DNA from 4 places in the Selenomonas sp. FOBRC9 genome. Region 3 is predicted to be linked to each of the others. Evidence: riboswitches for the same ligand, from Rfam matches in the RefSeq annotation. Region 3 holds a riboswitch; each other region holds the start of a gene.
The links. Region 3 has a riboswitch for cobalamin ahead of HMPREF1147_RS09270 (TonB-dependent siderophore receptor). Riboswitches for the same ligand answer to the same signal wherever they lie in the genome.
Positions count from the first base shown of each region.

Region 1: it holds a riboswitch for cobalamin, as region 3 does, so the genes downstream of both, HMPREF1147_RS03830 (autotransporter outer membrane beta-barrel domain-containing protein) here and HMPREF1147_RS09270 (TonB-dependent siderophore receptor) in region 3, are expected to answer to the same signal.
Region 2: it holds a riboswitch for cobalamin, as region 3 does, so the genes downstream of both, nikB (nickel ABC transporter permease) here and HMPREF1147_RS09270 (TonB-dependent siderophore receptor) in region 3, are expected to answer to the same signal.
Region 4: it holds a riboswitch for cobalamin, as region 3 does, so the genes downstream of both, HMPREF1147_RS08265 (methylmalonyl-CoA mutase family protein) here and HMPREF1147_RS09270 (TonB-dependent siderophore receptor) in region 3, are expected to answer to the same signal.

Region 1 is NZ_ALJR01000015.1:13-4,360, forward strand. It holds partial or broken gene HMPREF1147_RS03830 (autotransporter outer membrane beta-barrel domain-containing protein) at 1-2,463, opposite strand, end outside; cobalamin riboswitch at 2,663-2,840, opposite strand; gene HMPREF1147_RS03835 (O-acetylhomoserine aminocarboxypropyltransferase/cysteine synthase family protein) at 3,027-4,316, opposite strand.
Region 2 is NZ_ALJR01000005.1:58,542-62,889, forward strand. It holds gene purD (phosphoribosylamine--glycine ligase) at 1-737, shown strand, start outside; gene HMPREF1147_RS02040 (MATE family efflux transporter) at 925-2,280, shown strand; cobalamin riboswitch at 2,395-2,592, shown strand; gene nikB (nickel ABC transporter permease) at 2,742-3,686, shown strand; gene nikC (nickel transporter permease) at 3,683-4,348, shown strand, end outside.
Region 3 is NZ_ALJR01000039.1:87,734-92,081, forward strand. It holds gene HMPREF1147_RS09270 (TonB-dependent siderophore receptor) at 1-2,116, opposite strand, end outside; cobalamin riboswitch at 2,378-2,550, opposite strand; gene HMPREF1147_RS09275 (metallophosphoesterase) at 3,123-4,348, opposite strand, start outside.
Region 4 is NZ_ALJR01000032.1:5,846-10,193, forward strand. It holds gene HMPREF1147_RS08255 (TatD family hydrolase) at 1-773, shown strand, start outside; gene HMPREF1147_RS08260 (G5 and 3D domain-containing protein) at 966-1,775, shown strand; cobalamin riboswitch at 1,863-2,090, shown strand; gene HMPREF1147_RS08265 (methylmalonyl-CoA mutase family protein) at 2,506-4,348, shown strand, end outside.

The DNA.
Region 1 (4,348 bases), on a different contig from region 3:
TGCGCCGACCCAGGTATCCTTGAACTCCTGCGATGCGCGGTTGGTGTTGACGCTGTCCGAGAACGTTGTCTTCATGTCCCCAGAGAACTCATGATAGAGCGAGAGCTTTGCGAACACCGTACTGCGTGCCGTCTCCTGCCCGACGCCGATGCCGATGCGGCCGATGAGACTGTTCATCGCGCCCTGCCGGATACTGAGGGCGTTCGCCGCGCCGTTGAGGTTTGCCTTATAGTCGACACCGTTCAGATGGGTGTAGATCAGCTCGGCCTGCGGCTCGATAAAGCCGCCGCCCTTGTACTTGATGCGTTTTCCATACTCCGCAGAGAGCGTTTCCGCCCATGTATGGCAGTCGCCGCGCACGATGTCTCCGCTCGTATTATAAACGCTGTATTCCGTGCCGAGTCTGCCGACCTTTGCGATGAGATCAACATAGTCGCCGCTTTTTCCCGTCCATGTGCCGTAGATGCCGAGGTTTCCCTCTTTGCTCTTACCGCTGCCGTTTGCAAATCCTGCGCTGCCCTTCATATAGCTTGCCGCAAGACCGACGCGCCACTGCGGAGATACCTGCCGGTCATGACCGACCTGTACCGTATGATAGTTCATATGGAAGTTCGTATTGTCCTTATCGCTGCTAGTCTTGCCGCGGTAAAAACGTACCCATGTCCCCGTCTGCTCCGGCGATAGGCGCAGATCACCCATGCGCTTCATGAGGTCGTTGGCTTCCGCACGGAATGCCATTGCAGACGCTGCCATCGCGGATTTTGCGCTGCTCATGATGAGTGTTTCTTTTGGTCCGTAAGTGATGCGGTTTTCATCCGGAACCGCTGCGCCGAGCATCGCCTGTCCCGTTGCGTCGTCATAGGACAACATGCGCCGCGCCCATGGCGTAATCGCGCCTTCGGCAATCTCCGCCTTGCCCGTGATGTTCTTCTCGCCGCTCTTATATCCTTCGTAGTAGAATTTATGTGCGAGCGATTCGAGCGCTTCTTTATATTTCGATGTGTCGAGCCCGTTGCCGGAGGTGCGCAGGGTGACACCGCTGCCTGCGGCGGCATTTTTAACGACAAAATCCCCGCCGACAAGCGTCGTGGCATCCGGCGCCGTGCGGTCATAGCAGACATTGGTAAATCCATCATAGTGGTTGATCGTGATGGAGCGTGCATCCTTTTGGAAGATCCTGCCCGCATGGTCGGCATCCACACCGCCATGGAGCGAGCGCAGCTTACTGCCGCTGAACCCCGCACGCGTGGGAATCATCGCGCCCCACTCTTCGTTCACCCATTTCGCACCGTTTTGCAGATACAGGTTAAGCCCCGTCGCTTCACGAATTGCCTTCTTGTCCGGCTCGTTTTTCCCTTGCTCTTTGTAATTATCCAGCACAATGCCCGTAAATATGGAGTCGGCGGTCGTCAGTCCCACATTGATCCGCGTCGGCGTATTGCCGAATGTAGTAGCCGTTCCCTCTCTGTCAATGAGCCCAATGTTGCCGTAGATCTCCGTCTTGCGGCTGCCTGCGCCGACGACGTTGCCGTCCTTGTCGAGCTTTACATTCATATTGACAGTTGCTTCCTCGGCATTGATCGCAAAATGGGGAAGATTATGCTCCTTATTGATTTTGATTCTGCCGCCGCCGCCAATCGTTACCGTGGAACGCGTTCCCGCACGGACGCCACTGCCGTCGGATTCGACGTCAACGTCACCCGTCACCGTGATATTGCCGCCCTGTGTATCTCCATCATAATTGAGCATCGCGGAAATACCGCTGACATAGTAGTGGGAGAGGAAGTTCTCGCCATGGCTGCCGAGACTCTGCTGTGTCGGCACCTTGACGCGAATTTTCGCATTTCCGTCAATGTAAACATGACCATGGTTCAGTGTGCCGATGCCGCAGGTCACAGCGGGATCACGGTCGCCGGAGCCGTCCGGCGCTTTCAAAAAATTGCTCGAGATATTAACGTCCACATCGCCGTTCACGCGCACAGTTTTCGCGTCGGAAGAGCCGGAGATGATCCCGTAGGAATCGTCCGCATTTGTATGTGAGGTACGGTCAACATTGACAATGACTTTCTTCGCCGTAATCGTGACGTCATGAAGTCCGTTATAGTAATTGGGATCCGCCTTATAGCCGCGCCCCTTATAACTCTGAATGCCAAGGTTCTCCTTTGAATTGAGCGTAAGCGTCACGCCGGGTGCATTGACATTGACATCTGCGCTATTTCCTGTGATGGATTTCGTATTTATCGTGCTGTCTTTTGTAAATGTGTAGCTCTTTGTTGCGCCATCCCAGACGTTGAATTTTGCAAAATCACTTGAAAATTTATATGCGGGTTTCCCGTCAATTTGTCCCTTAGTGAACGTAGTTCCTGTCTGCTCCTCCGCCGACGCCGTTCCGCACGCACTAACCCCCATCAGCGCCATAAGTACCAGTACCGCAAGTCTCCGATCTCTTTTTTCAAATTTCACGTTTTTTCTTCCTCCCGAACAATCAATACTATGTGAAAAAATGCACATGTGTTCTTGTTAATATTCCGCGTTTTCCTCCTCTCCGAACGTATCCCCGGCGAGCGGTACAAAAAAAGCCTCTGCCAAAAGAGGCAGAAGCATATGAATGGAACGGCAATACAGCCGTATATGAATCTCCTCCCTGTCGCTCGCAGGTGGTAACGGTGACTTCTGAACAGGCAGGTCTTCTGACTCCAAATCATCGCGCGGCTGCGTCTTCCCGGGGGATTGCCCAGTGACCATATGCAGCTGCGCTCCTTGATACAGCGGCGGGACCGTGTCGGATTTGCACCGACTTCCCTATGAATCCTTACGGAACCTGTTCGTCTGTGTAGTTTTGTGAATTTCAGGCGACATTATATCATCATTTTACAATAGAATCAATATATGGGACAATATTTTATTGAAAAAATCATGAATATCATTCACAACCTCAATTTATCATAAGTATAAAAATTCCCCCTACATTAAATGCAGGGGGATTAAATATTTACTTCACATAATTCAGTGGCGAACCGAATGCCTCACACAGCGTCGAGCGCCGCGCTGACGTCGGCGAGGAGGTCGTCGATGTGCTCGATGCCGACGGAGAGCCGCACGGTGCCGGCGTTGATGCCGGATGCCGCGAGCTCCTCCGCGCTCATCTGCGAGTGCGTCGTGGTCGCGGGGTGGATGACGAGCGACTTCACATCCGCGACGTTCGCGAGGATGGAGAACAGCTCGAGTTTATCGATGAAGCGGTACGCCTCCTCTTGTCCCCCCTTGATGTCAAAGGTAAAGATGGAGATGCCGCCGTGCGGGAAGTACCGCTCGTAGAGGGCATGATCCGGATGCGAGGGCAGCGCAGGGTGGTTGACCTTCGTGACCTTCGGGTGTTTGCTGAGGAAGTCGACGAGTTTCAGCGCGTTCTGCGTGTGCCGCTCCACGCGCAGGGAGAGCGTCTCGAGCCCGTGGATGAAGTGGAACGCGTGGGTCGGCGAGATGGTTGCGCCCGTGTCGCGCAGGAGCAGCGCGCGGATGTAGACGATGAAGGCGACCGCGCCGAGGGCATCGGCAAAGCTGAGACCGTGATAGCTCGCGTTCGGCTCGGTGATATGAGGGAACCGCCCCGATGCCTTCCAGTCGAACTTACCGCTGTCGACGATGACGCCGCCGAGCGCCGCGCCGTGTCCGCCGATGAACTTTGTCGCCGAATGCACAACGATATCCGCGCCGTGCTCGATGGGGCGCAGGAGGTACGGCGTCGCGAACGTGTTGTCGATGACGACGGGGATGCCGTTTTTGTGCGCGATCTCGGCGATCGCCTCGATGTCGACGAGATCGGCGTTCGGATTGCCGACGGTCTCGATGTAGACGCATTTCGTATTCGGACGGATCGCCGCCTCATACGCCGCCGCGCCGCCTTTCGGATCGACAAAGGTGACGTCGATGCCCCACTCCTTGACCGTGTGCTTCAGGAGGTTGAACGAGCCGCCGTAGATGGTCTGCTGGGAGACGATATGGTCTCCCGCGTGAGCGAGCCCCTGGATCGTCGCCGTGACCGCCGCCGCCCCCGAGGCAAAGGCGAGCGCCGCCGCACCGCCCTCAAGCGCCGCGATGCGTTTCTCAAAGATATCCTGCGTGGGGTTCATGAGGCGCCCGTAGATGTTGCCGGGGTCGCGCAGGGCAAACCGATCCGCCGCGTGCTGCGCATTGCGGAACACATAGGAGGTCGTCTGATAGATGGGGACGGCGCGCGCGTCCGTCGCTGGATCGGGCTGCTCCTGTCCGACGCGGACCTGGAGGGTTTCGAAACGGTACTTCTTGTCACTCATGAGGGGGTTCCCCTTTCCTTTGTAGAGACCCT
Region 2 (4,348 bases), on a different contig from region 3:
CGGGAAGCAGCGTCGTCATCGAGGAGTTCATGGAGGGGGAGGAAGCGTCTCTGCTCGCCTTCACCGATGGAAAGGTGATCCGTCCCATGATCAGCGCGCAGGATCATAAGCGTGCCTTTGACGGCGACAAAGGTCCCAATACGGGCGGTATGGGGACATATGCACCCGCGCCTGTGATGACGCCCGAGATGACGGCACGCGCGGTTGAGGAAATTCTCAAACCGACGATCGCGGCGATGGCAAAGGAAGGTTGCCCCTATCGCGGCTGCCTTTATGCGGGGCTCATGATTACGTCCGAAGGGCCGAAGGTCGTGGAGTTCAACGCACGGTTCGGCGACCCCGAGACGCAGGTCGTGCTGCCGCTCCTCGACGGGAACCTCGCCGAGATCATGTGCGCCTGCTGCGAGGGGCGGCTCGCCGACGTGCCGATCGCGTGGAAGGACGGTGCGGCGGTCTGCGTTGTGCTCGCCGCGGGCGGTTACCCCGGGCAGTATGAAAAGGGACATGAGATTCACGGCATCGCGGACGCCGAGGATGCGGGCGCATTGGTATTCCACGCCGGGACTGCCGAGCGGAAGGGAAAAATTGTCACGAACGGCGGACGCGTGCTCGGCGTCGTCGGCAGGGGGGCGGACATTTCCTCCGCCGTACGCGCGGCGTACGCGGCGACAGAAAAAATTTCCTTTGAGGGCATGTACTATCGGAAAGACATCGCGCATCGCGCGCTGCATCGGTAAATTATATACGAAAAAGACTGCGGCATATACGCTGAAACGTATGATGCCGCAGTCTTTTTTCGGTTCAGTCATATCATCCTCCTTTTTACAAATAAAATAATCATATGAGCATAAATATATATTGACAGTAAATATCAGTTATGATAATCTAATCTGCGTTACTGTGAGGTTTTCTCGGGGGGATAACATGGTCACGTCGTATGACAAGATCTATCTGCGTGTGGGGATTCCTGCGGCGCTTGAGGGAGTCTTTATGATCCTCCTGAGCAACGCGGATATCATCATGGTCGGTTCGCTTGGCACGGCTGCGATTGCGGCGGTCAGTATTTTTACTCAGCCTCGTATGGTGCTCCTCACCGTGGCACGTTCCGTTGCCGCCGCCGTCACTCTGCTCATTGCGGAGCGGTTTGGCAGACAACAGAGCGACAGCTACGGCGATGTGATGAAAAAGACCTTGTCACTCGTCGTTGTCGTTCTCGGCATCGCGCATATTGTCTTTTTTATCTATATCGAGGACATCCTCCTATGGATGGGCGCACAGGAAAACTATATCGCTGACGCAGTGCTTTATGCATCGTGGACGCTGCCCGCTGTCTTTATCACATCGCTCTCGGCGACGATGCAGGCGGTTATGCTTGGGCGCGGCGAGTCTATGACCGTGCTCTCCATCAATCTGCAGGGGAACGTGCTGAACGTCATCCTCAACGCGTTTCTCATCTATGGCATCGGGCCTTTTCCCGCCCTCGGGGTGCTCGGCGCCGCCATCGGTACGATTGGCAGCTCTATTTGGTCGTTTCTCCTCAGCGTGCGCGTTCTCTTCCGCTGGGGCATCTTTGGACAGGGGAGCTATCTGCCGACGCGTGATTATTTCCGTGAGTTCCTCGGCGTATTTGGCGGCATCTTCAGCGAGCAGGGATTTGAGCGCATCGGTATGGTCGTCTATACGCGCATGGTCGCCGAGCTTGGGACGATTCCATATGCCGTGCACGCCATCGCGATGAATTTCTGCGACTTTTACTACAGCTTCGGCGGGGGGCTTGGCAAAGCGAGCACAGTACTCGCAGGACATAACCGCGACGATGAAAAGCGGGATGCATGGCGGCGTTTCGTATGGATCGGCATTACATGGGGCTTTTTCTTCTCGACGGTCGCGTTCCTGCTGACCTTCGTGTTCCGCGAGGAGATCTTCAGTATCTATTCGAGCGATCCGGAGTTGCTTGCACTTGGCAGCATAATTCTCATCTATGTCGCGGCGGTCAGTTTCCCGGAGGCGCATCAGATGATCTGCGCGGGCATCCTGCGCGCGAGCGGAAAGACCACGCAGGTCGCAGCGTATTCCTTTGTCAGCATCACGTTCCTGCGCCCCATCATCACCTATGTGTTCCTGCACGAAATGAATATGGGACTTGCAGGGGCGTGGCTCTCCCTCGCACTTGATCAGACGATACGCGCGCTCTGCGCTACATTCCTCCTGCGCGGTGTATACCGAGCGAAATATGCGCCGAATGTCCTTGTTGCTTCGATAAACAATAATAACTTATGATTATTCTGGACGAATCTCTTGACAAGTCTGTCGTATGTAGATATACTACGCCTATAATCCTATAAAACTGCATAAAACGTTGCAAGTGTCGGAGAGATGTTTTCGTATCAGGGGGATATGAAAATATATGCAGGTCTCCGAGCGATGAGAGGAAAACGGGTGCAATGCCCGTGCTGTCCCGCAGCCGTATGTAGGGAATGTTCTTCCACAGGCGCAGAGCCTGTGCCTGTAAAGTCACTGGTGACAACCGGGAAGGCGGAAGAACGTGAGGATCTACAAGCCGGAAAGCCTGCTTGCAATAGGATTCATTGATGGACTCACGAGAGATGGGGAGATGGATGCACGGTTTGTGGTACCCGTATGGGTATTTATGACCTTGTTTTTGTGCGTTCGACCGCCTGTCTTTTCAGAGACAGGCGGTTTTTATGTGAAGAAGGCAAAGGGAAAAAGGAGATGGAGACTTGACTGCCAAATTTTTGCTGACGCGTTTGGGGCAGATGCTTCTAACGTTGCTCGGCGTGACGTTCCTGACGTTCAGCCTGACATTTCTCGCGCCGGGCGACCCGGTGGACGCGATTCTCGAGACAGGCGATACGATCGTCTCGCAGGAGACGATCGAGCAGACGCGCCATGAGCTGGGGCTGGATCTGCCGTTCCATGAGCAGTATATCCGTTGGCTGAACGGCGTGCTGCACGGGGATATGGGGAAGAGCTATTCGGCGAAGATCCCCGTTGTGGATAAACTCGCTCAGGCGCTGCCCGGCACGCTCGTACTCGCGGGTACTGCGCTTGTGATGATGCTCGTCATCTCCGTGCCGTGCGGGATTCTTGCCGCCGTGTATCGGAACCGCTGGCCGGACTATCTGATTCGAGGAATTACGTTTCTGGGCGTTTCGATGCCAAGTTTTTGGGTCGGACTTATTCTTCTCTTTGTCTTTGGTCTGAAACTGGGGCTGTTCCCGATTGCGGGCGGCGAAGTGACGCCGGATCGGATGGTCTTGCCTGCGCTCACGATCGCGATTCTCCTGTCGTCGAAGTATACGCGTCAAGTGCGTACGGCGATTCTTGAGGAGCTGGGACAGGACTACGTCGTTGGCGCACGTGCACGCGGGCTCTCGACGCAGCGCATCCTGTGGCGCCATGTGCTCCCAAATGCGTGCCTGCCGCTCATCACGCTGCTCGGTCTTGCGGTCGGCTGGCTGCTCGGCGGCGTGGCAGTCATCGAGATCGTCTTCTCGTGGCCGGGCATGGGGCGTCTTGCCGTACGTGCGATCGAGATGCGCGACTATCCGCTGCTCGAAGGCTTCGTGTTGTGGATCGCCGTCCTCTACATGCTGGTCAACTTTATTGTGGATATTTCCTACGCCTATCTTGACCCGCGCTTGAAGAAGGGGGCGAAAGCATGAGCAAGGATGCCAAAATTCTGCGCAGATACTCGATTATGGCGGGCATCATCTTTTTGGTCGCGCTCCTCGTTCCGTTCATTTTGACGGAGGATCCGTATGCGTCCGTGATGCAAAATGCATTCCTGCCGCCGTCCGCCGAGCATTGGTTCGGCACGGATAAACTCGGGCGTGATCTCTTCACTCGTGTCATCTACGGTGCCCGTATCTCCATCTTTATGGCGCTCACGGTCGTCATCCTCATCGCGGGTGTCGGCTCGCTGATCGGTGTCGTCTCCGGCTACGTCGGGGGCAAGGTGGATACGGTCATCATGCGACTGGCCGACATGTTCCTTGCGTTCCCGGGCATCGTGCTTGCGATCGCGATTGCCGGTATGATGGGCGGGAGCATCGTCAACGCGATTCTCGCGCTCGTTGCGGTCGGATGGACGAAATACGCGCGTCTCGCGCGCTCCGTCGCGCTGAAGATTCGCCAGCAGGACTATATCTCGGCCGCGATCACGAGCGGCACGCGGCCGCGCGATATGCTCATTCGCCATGTCGTGCCGAATATCATCCCCATCGTGCTCGTCACGGCGGCGATGGACATCGGCGCGATGATGATGGAGCTCGCGGGACTCTCGTTCCTCGGTTTCGGCGCACAGCCGCCGACACCGGAGTGGGGA
Region 3 (4,348 bases):
TGCCTTCCCACTCCGGCTGATACGTCGGGCGCACCTCGAACCAATCGTAGTGTACGCCAGGCGAGGAGTCTCTGCGCTGCGCCTCTATATTGAGATGCGTGCCTTCGATATCGAGATCGAATTTCTTCCAGTGGAAATTCGTCTGCAGCTCAAAGCCATGCGCCTTGCCGCGCATATCATTGAAGTACGAGCTGTAGTTCAGGCCGGCACGATAGAGGTAAAGCATGCGCTGCGTGTCGCGCCAGAAGTACGTGAGCGTCGTCCGATTGTCCGCGCCGAGGAACTTTCCGTCCCAAATCGCACTGCAGTCAAACTGCTTGCCGTACTCCGGCTGTGGGAATTTCGCACCGCTTCCCTTATAGTCTATTGGAGCCGGCATGATGCCCGCGCCGTCGCCCGCGATCTCGTACATGTTGAGCAGTCGGAAGTAGGTGCCGCCCGTCATGCGCATCGTGAAATGATCGCTAAACTCCTTTTTCAATGCGAGCTGCCAGGTCACCTTGGAATCCACCTGATTGTCCTTCGGATGAACCCAATGATACGTTTTTGCAGGATTGAAACGGCCGAACTGACTGTAGCCCACAATTTCCGAGCGATTGTAGCGGATGGCGGGCGTCAGCTGCCATGTCCTCTTCTTGTCGAGCGTGATTGTATCCTGCAGCTGGACGTTGAAGATGTTCTGATCGAACTGATTGCGCATCTGTGCCCAGAGGTTCCCGATGCCCGCCTGCACGTCGTCGATGACCTCGTTGAGTCCGTCACCATCGATATTCATGCGCTCGTGAGAGTAGTTCATTTGAAAGTCGAGCATGTTGTTCTTGCTGAGCTCGTAGGTTCCGTCCACCTGTACGTTGTATTTCTTCGAACGGTAACGGCTCCACTCCCGCATGGGAACCTTGATCATAAAACGCAGACCGTCGTGAATATTCTCGGCACGGTAGTCCTTGCTCTGGGTGAGATAGTCGACCATCCAGCCCCATTCAAAGCGTTTTCCCATATATCGACGCTGCACGAGCAGCTCCTTTGCACTGATTGTCTGATGCCGTTTGTCGTATTTATAGAGATCGTATTTATCAACGAGGAGCCCCGGCGTAATCATATCGAAATAGCTTCGGTAGTCGACCCAAAGGCTGTCGGGCAGATGGCGATTGACGGTTTTATAGGTGCCCTTGACCATCCAGTTGTCATCCTGCCATTTGATGAGGAGGTCGGAGTTGCTGTAGTCGTTGTACTTGCGGCGGCGCTCTGGGTCATCGGCAGCGGTCACCAAGCGACCGCCGTTGTCTTCGAGCCACTGGATGCAGGAATCTACATTATCCTGCCATGCGCCCGCGCCATTGGCGGCATCATAGGCGGCACGCTCTGCCGCTGTCATCCCCAAGAACTGCTTTAGTTCTGCCCGTGTTTCCACAATCTGTCTGCCAAGTCCGGTATTCGTGTAGAACTGATCTGCTGCGTAGCTGTGGTAGGGGAAGTCGCCTTCACGCGATTCATGGTTCAATCCAAAGAGGAGGCTGCCGTCGCCGACAGGGGCTGTGACCTCGACGGACGCCTTTTTGCCGCCGAATGAGCTTGGTCCGATCTCGGCAGAACCGTGTGCGCCCGTCGGCTTCTTCGTCACGACGTTGATGACGCCGCCGATGAATGTGCCTGCAAAGCGTGCGGGGATGTAGCCGCGATAGACCTCGATGCGCTCGACGTTGCTGACGGGGATGGTCGAGATGTCAACTGCCGCATCGCCGCCGAGGTTCGTCAGTACGCCGTCCACGAATACGCCGACCTGAGCCGCCGTCGAGCCGCGCACGGTCACGGTTGTATACTGTCCCTTCCCCTGCACCTCGCGCACATGTACGCCCGGCACCATCTTCAGGAAGTCGGGCAGCGTCTTTTGCTCCCCTTTGAACTCCTCGGGGCGGATGACGGTCACAGTGCCGGGGGAGAGAGTCTCCTCCCATACGGGGCGTTTTGCCTGAACCGTAACATCCTGCGTTGTATATATTCCCTGTGCATCCTCCGTTTGCCCCGAGTCTGCTGCGAATGCGGGATGCCCTGCCGCAGCGGCAAGCAGCATCCAGAGAACACCCGAGACCATCCTTTTGCTTACTTGCTTTGACATAAAAGAGCCTCCGTTCTTCTTTGCCGACCAACCGTATGCCGGCGTATCTTCAAAAAATGTGGACAATCCCCGTGCCATGCTTTCCTTCACTCCATGAAAAAATCCGCCTGTACCAACGAGCGCAGTCAGGCGGATGAACATCTATAGAAATCAGAAATCCGGCAGAATATATTCCTGCCAGAGATACGTCTGTATTTCGTCTTGGACGTAATCCCCTCCCCATCGCTCGCAGGTACTGATTCTTGATACAATTCAAAAATCAACGGTGATGTTGAAACAGGCAAGTCTCCTGGCTTAGATTCATCGCCGCGTCAAACCTTCCCGGATCTCTCCAGTGGCATATTTTGACGGACTCCTCTTACAGTGGCGGGACCGCTCCGGCTTTGACCGGATTCCTTTTGAAGTCTTGCGACACCTATTCCCTATCATATGCAATTTTTATGTTTATATTAGCATTATTGTTTTTTTTTTGTCAATAAGAGTTTTCAGGTTGCATTCATATTTAACGATAATAAAATACTTTATAATAAATAAGCAGGAAATCCGGCTGCGCAACAGCTAAATTTCCTGCTTCATTTCATGTACTGTAAGCTGCGCTGCAAACCCTAACACCCGAGATCGTCCGCCCCATTTTTGGCAATAAAATACCGGCGGAAAGCTGAACCTCTCCTAAATGCTGAAGTACGTAAAGCGCATACTTTACATAAATGACAGACCTCAGTCGGTACCCCGGCTTAGGATCGTCGCCCATTCATCCCTTTGTAAGAGGACTGCGATGAATAAACTCCCCTTCACGGCTGCGCTACAGCGTTGAAATCACATCAAACTTCCCCGTAAAGCTTTGCAGCAAGTCACAAAACACCTGATGTCCTTATTCAATTTTTACGATAAATAATATTCGGCAAATTCCTCCCGTTATATATAAATTTATCTTATTCTACCATAACGGTAAAGGAATGTCAATCCAATTATAAATTTTTACATACAATTCGTCAAGCCATATACTTCATTTCTCCACGCGCACGCGATCCATCTCCGTGCCGTCCGGGAGGAAGCACGCGATCTCGATGCTGTCCGCGCCGACCTCCATCGTGAGGTAGTTGTCGGTCTCGGGCTGCGGGAGCGTCACATCGTCCATCGCGTGATCCACCCACAGATTCGGATAGCGGACGTTGCCCGCGACACCCGTGAGGATGTAGAGCGGTCCCCTTTTGTCCGGCTGCTTCACGAATCCGTAGATATGTCCGCGGTTGCGATAGGTGTGCAAGTGCGCCGTATATACGATGTCTATGCCCAGTTCGTCAAACAGCGGCATCCATAGGTTCCCGTCCTCGCTGAATCCCTCCGTGCGCTCGGGACGCCCGTTGATTCGGTATTGCAGGACATCTTTGTGCATCATGACGATATTCCACTTTTTCCGGTGTGCTGCCATGTCGCGGCGGATCCATGCCTGCTGTTCCTCCACGAGCCCGGGGATAAAGTCGTCAAGCTCCTGCTGCATTGTATTGAGGACGATGTAATGGACGCTGCCGAAATCAAATGAGTAGTAGTACCGCTCGAACTGCGCGCTGCCGTTTGCGGGCACGTCGAAATAGTGCAGATACGCCTCCGGCAGACGTACCTTCCAATCACGGTTATACGTTTCATGATTGCCCATCACGGGGACGAAGGGCAGCGCGTGCAGCATGTCGGCGTCAAATCCCTCGAACCACGCCGCCCACTGCGAACGATCCTCTCCGTTGTCCACAAGGTCACCCATGTTGCAGTAGACGGCCGCATCACGGTTGCGCTCCCACGCGCCGCGCGCCACATTCTGCCAGTCCGTATAGTCGCTCGACTGTGAATCCGGGAAGATGATCATTTTATACGGTGCGTCCTCGGCAGGTGCCGCGAGCGGCATCCACGCCGTCGCAGCATCACCGGCGCGCACGCGGTATTCGTACGACGTGCCGGGCGTCAGCTCGTCAATCGCCGCTGCGTATTGATAGACGGTCACGCCGTCGTCTGTAAAGCCCGCATCGCGCACATCAAAAGAACGCGTCTCCGTCTGCCCCGCCGTGCGCAGCTCGACGACCTGATCCGCCGCAGGCGCGGGCATCTCCCACATGAGGACGCGCGCACGCCCCGTATCCTGCGTGACGATCTGCCGCAGATAATTTACGCGCAGCTCGGCAAAGAGTTTGCGCTCCGCTGTCTCCACAACCGTGCGCCCGCAGCCCGTCCCCAAAAAGA
Region 4 (4,348 bases), on a different contig from region 3:
TCATCGACACGCATGCGCATCTCTATGATGGGAAGTTCGCGGACGATCTGTCGGAGACAATCGTCCGCGCGGCGGCGGCGGGCGTGACGCGCATCGTCAGCATGGGGGACTCCATGGAAGCGTCCGCGCAGGTCGTGGCGGATGCCGAGACACATCCCGCACTCTACGCCGCTGTCGGCATTCACCCCGAGAACGCCGCTCCGCTGACGGATGAGATGCGCGACCGTCTCCTCGCGTGGGCGCGGCATCCGAAGGTCGTCGCCATCGGCGAGATTGGTCTCGATTACTATTGGGAAAAGGATGCCGACCGTCGCCTTACCCAGCGCGAACTCTTCGCCGCGCAGCTGCATCTCGCGCGTGAGGCACAGCTCCCCGTCTGCATCCATGACCGAGAGGCACACGGCGATACGCTGCGCATTTTACAGGAGGAAGGGCAGGGACTGACGGGCGTCCTGCACTGTTACTCCGGCAGTCTCGAGATGGCGCGGGAACTCTGGAAGATGGGCTTTTACATCGGCATTGACGGCCCGCTCACCTATAAGAACGCGGCAAAGCTGCCCGACATCGTGCGCGAAGCACCGCGCGACCGCCTCCTCATCGAGACGGACAGCCCTTACCTCGCACCCGTTCCACTGCGCGGCAAGCGCAACGAGCCCGCCTACGTCGTTCATGTGGCGGCAAAGATCGCAGAAGTGCGCGGCGAGAGTATCGAGGAGGTCGCGCGTTACACGACGGAAAACGCCCTGCGGCTTTATCCGAAACTGAACAACTAAATATTGTTTTGTCTGATTTATAAGTCCTGCGTCGCTGCAAAAACGGTGGTGCGGGGCTTTTGTATTGGGAAGAAAATCCTAGGTTGTGGAGAGCAAGAACAGAAAAACGCTATCAATTCGTATCCACGTCCCATTCTTCATGAAAAATTCAGCTTAAAGTGGGAAAATGCTTTCAAACAAAGGGGGCATTCTATGCGTTTGAAATCAGTAGGGAATTTCATTCAAACTAAGAAAAACACGATGCTCTGTGCCATGCTCGGCGGCATGATGCTGCTCTCGAGTGGATTCACGATGAACGGCTTTCCGAAGAACATGCACCGCGTCAGCGTGCATGTTGACGGGCAGACCCTCACCGATATGACGGTACAGACGAAACCCAAGGATATTTTTGCCAAACTCGGCGTAAAACTCGGTGAGAAGGACACCTACGAGGTGTTTCGAAGCGAGGACCGGCGCCGCACCGAAATCGAAGTGCGCCGTGCGGTGCCTGTGACAATTTCGTTTTGGGGTGATACGCAGGAGGTCATGACGAGCAGCCGCACGGTCGGCGACGTCATGGCGGAGTACGGCTATAATATGAACGAGATCGACGCGGCACCGGGTGTGGATGCCCCTGTCACGGAACATCTTGCGATTATGCTGACGGAAAAGCCGGAGGCAGCCGAAGCCCGCCGCGCACGTGAACGCGAGGCAGAGCGTGTCAGCCGCGGCATCCCGCGCTACCGTGCGGCATATACCATGCATGCCTCGGCATACCTGCCGAGCGACGGCGGCGGCAGCGGCATCACGGCCAGCGGCATCCCGGCGCGGCGCGGTGTCGTCGCGGTCGATCCGAACGTGATCCCGCTCGGATCGCGCCTCTACATCCCGGGCTACGGCGAGGCGATCGCCGCGGATACGGGCGGCGCCATCGTCGGACAAAAAATTGATCTCTGCATGGAGAGCTACGACGAAGCAATCCAATTTGGACGGCGCAACGTCGAGGTCTACGTACTCGAATAATAAAATTTTCGCGCGACACAAAAATCGCGCGATTTTTTATTGACAAGAGCGTTCATCAGTGCTACTATACTATCGTACGATAAAAACTTCATATGGATTGGATCAGGTGTAGGGAGATGCGTCGCATATATGCGGACATCAACCGAACTTAATAGGGAATCCGGTATAAGCCGGAGCGGTCACGCCACTGTAACAGCGAGTGAACCTGCAAGGTAGATGGGACACATCTACAGTCACTGGGGATAACATCCTTGGGAAGGCGCAGGCGAGCGATGAACTGAAGCCAGGAGAACTGCCTGATTGACAATCACCGTTTGACCTACGAGTGATGGGGATGGGGATTACGAATCGTTCGCTTCAAAACGAAAATCCGGCGCAGCCAAGAGATCGGATTAGATGAGAACTGAGTGACGATATCGGAAGCCCGTCCTGCACAACGTGTGGGGCGGGCTTTTCGCTTGCCATACGGTGCGTGAGCATGTCCCGAGGAGATCGGTGTGCATGGGAAGATGAGCTTCCGTGCATAGCGATTTCCCCGGGATGAAGGGGCGGTATACACCCCTTGGGGAAACATTGCTCATCTTTTCAGTTCTCATTTATCTCCGTTATGGAGGTCACTCCGAGGGTGGAAGCTCGGGGTGTTTTTTTTATAAAAAAACTGCCTCACCGCAGTTTTTTAAGAGAAGTTTGAGTTCATCAGCTTCCCTTATCATACAAAGGAGGACGTACTATGCCGGAAGAAAAAGAGCGCTCAAGCGACGAAGAACTTCAGCAGCTTCTGAAGAAATCGGCTGAGGTCGAGGATTTCCCCGACGTTCCGCTCGATGAATTCACTCCGCCGACCGACGAGGAGTGGAAAGCTGCGTGCGAAGCTCTGCTCAAGGGAGCTCCGTTCGAAAAGGTGATGTTCACGAAAACCTACGAGGGCATCACATTCGAGCCTATGTACACGAAGAAGCACACGGAGGAAATCCTGCCCAAGAGCGTTATGCCGGGGATGGGCGACTTCCTGCGCGGTGTGGATGCGGCGGGCTACATCGGAAAGCCCTGGGGCATTGCCCAGGCGTGCGACGAGACCCTGCCCAAGGAGAACAACGAGCTGCTCCGCCATGAGAATGACAAGGGCTCGACCATCTACCACATCGTCCTCGACAGTGCGTCACGCAAAGGCGTCGACGCGCGCGAGGCGGAACATGTCGGTGACCTCGGCACGAGTGTGACGACAGTCGACGATATGCACACGCTGCTCGAGGGACTCGATCTCGGCAAATTCCCGCTCTATGTCTACGCGGGCGCAGCGGCTCTGCCGATTCTCTCGCTCGTCGCGGCGGCACGCCGTGCGGCAGGGGAGGATATGTCGGGCGTGCGCGGCGTCATCGGCGCCGACCCCATCGGCGAGCTCGCCGCACGCGGCAAGATCGGCGCGTCGCTCAGCGCACAGTATGATGCAATGGCGGCGGCGGCAAAATGGGCGGTGAAGAACGCGCCGCATGTCAAAACCGTATTTGTACGCAGCGATGTTTACAGCAACGGCGGTGCGAACGACGTGCAGGAGATTGCCTCCTCGCTCGCAACGGCGACGGCGTATCTGCGTGCGCTCTGTGAGCGCGGGCTCACGGTTGACGACGCGGCGTCGCAGATCATGTTCGGGTTCTCCATGGGCGCGAACTTCTTCCTCCAGATTGCGAAACTGCGCGCGGTGCGTCCGATTTGGGCGCAGATCGTCAAGGCGTTCGGCGGGAACGCGGAATCGCAGAAGATGCGCATTCACGCGCGCCCCGCGCTCTTCTTCAAGACCGTTTACGACCCGTACGTCAACATGCTCCGCAATACGACGGAGATCTTTTCGGGCGTTGTCGGCGGCATCGATTCCTTCGAGAGCGCACCGTTTGACGAACCGATCCGTAAGGGCGACGAATTCTCCCGGCGCATTGCGCGCAACATCCAGATCATGCTCCAAGAGGAGTTCGGGATGCTCCAGCCGATCGATCCCGCAGGCGGATCGTGGGCGGTCGAGTCGCTGACGCGGCAGATGAAAGAACGCATCTGGGCGGAGTTCCAGACCATCGAGGGCAAAGGCGGGATCGTCGAGGCCTTAAAGAGCGGCTATGTGCAGGAAGAGATCGCGAAGATCCTTGCCGACCGCTTCAAGAAGGCGGATGTGCGCAAGGATCGCATCGTCGGCAACAACATGTATCCGAACATGACGGAGACCCTGCTCGACCGCCGCGAAGAGGATACGGTGGCGCTGAAACAGCAGCGTGCCGCCGATATCGACGCATATCTCGCCGACATTGATGTGAAGCACTGCAAAGACGCGCTGACAGCGCTCAGGAGCGCGCCTACCGTCGAGAACGGCGTCGAGGCGGCATTTGCCGGCGCGACCATCGCGGAACTCATGGCTGCGGTCATCGAGGGCAAACCGGCGTCCGAAGAGGTCGACGCTATCGCGCCGCACCGCTGGAGCGAGCGCTTCGAGGCGCTGCGCCGCCGCACTGAGGACTACAAGGCGGAGAAGAACGACAACGTCAAGATCTTCCTCGCGAACATGGGGCCCATCCCGCAGCACAAGG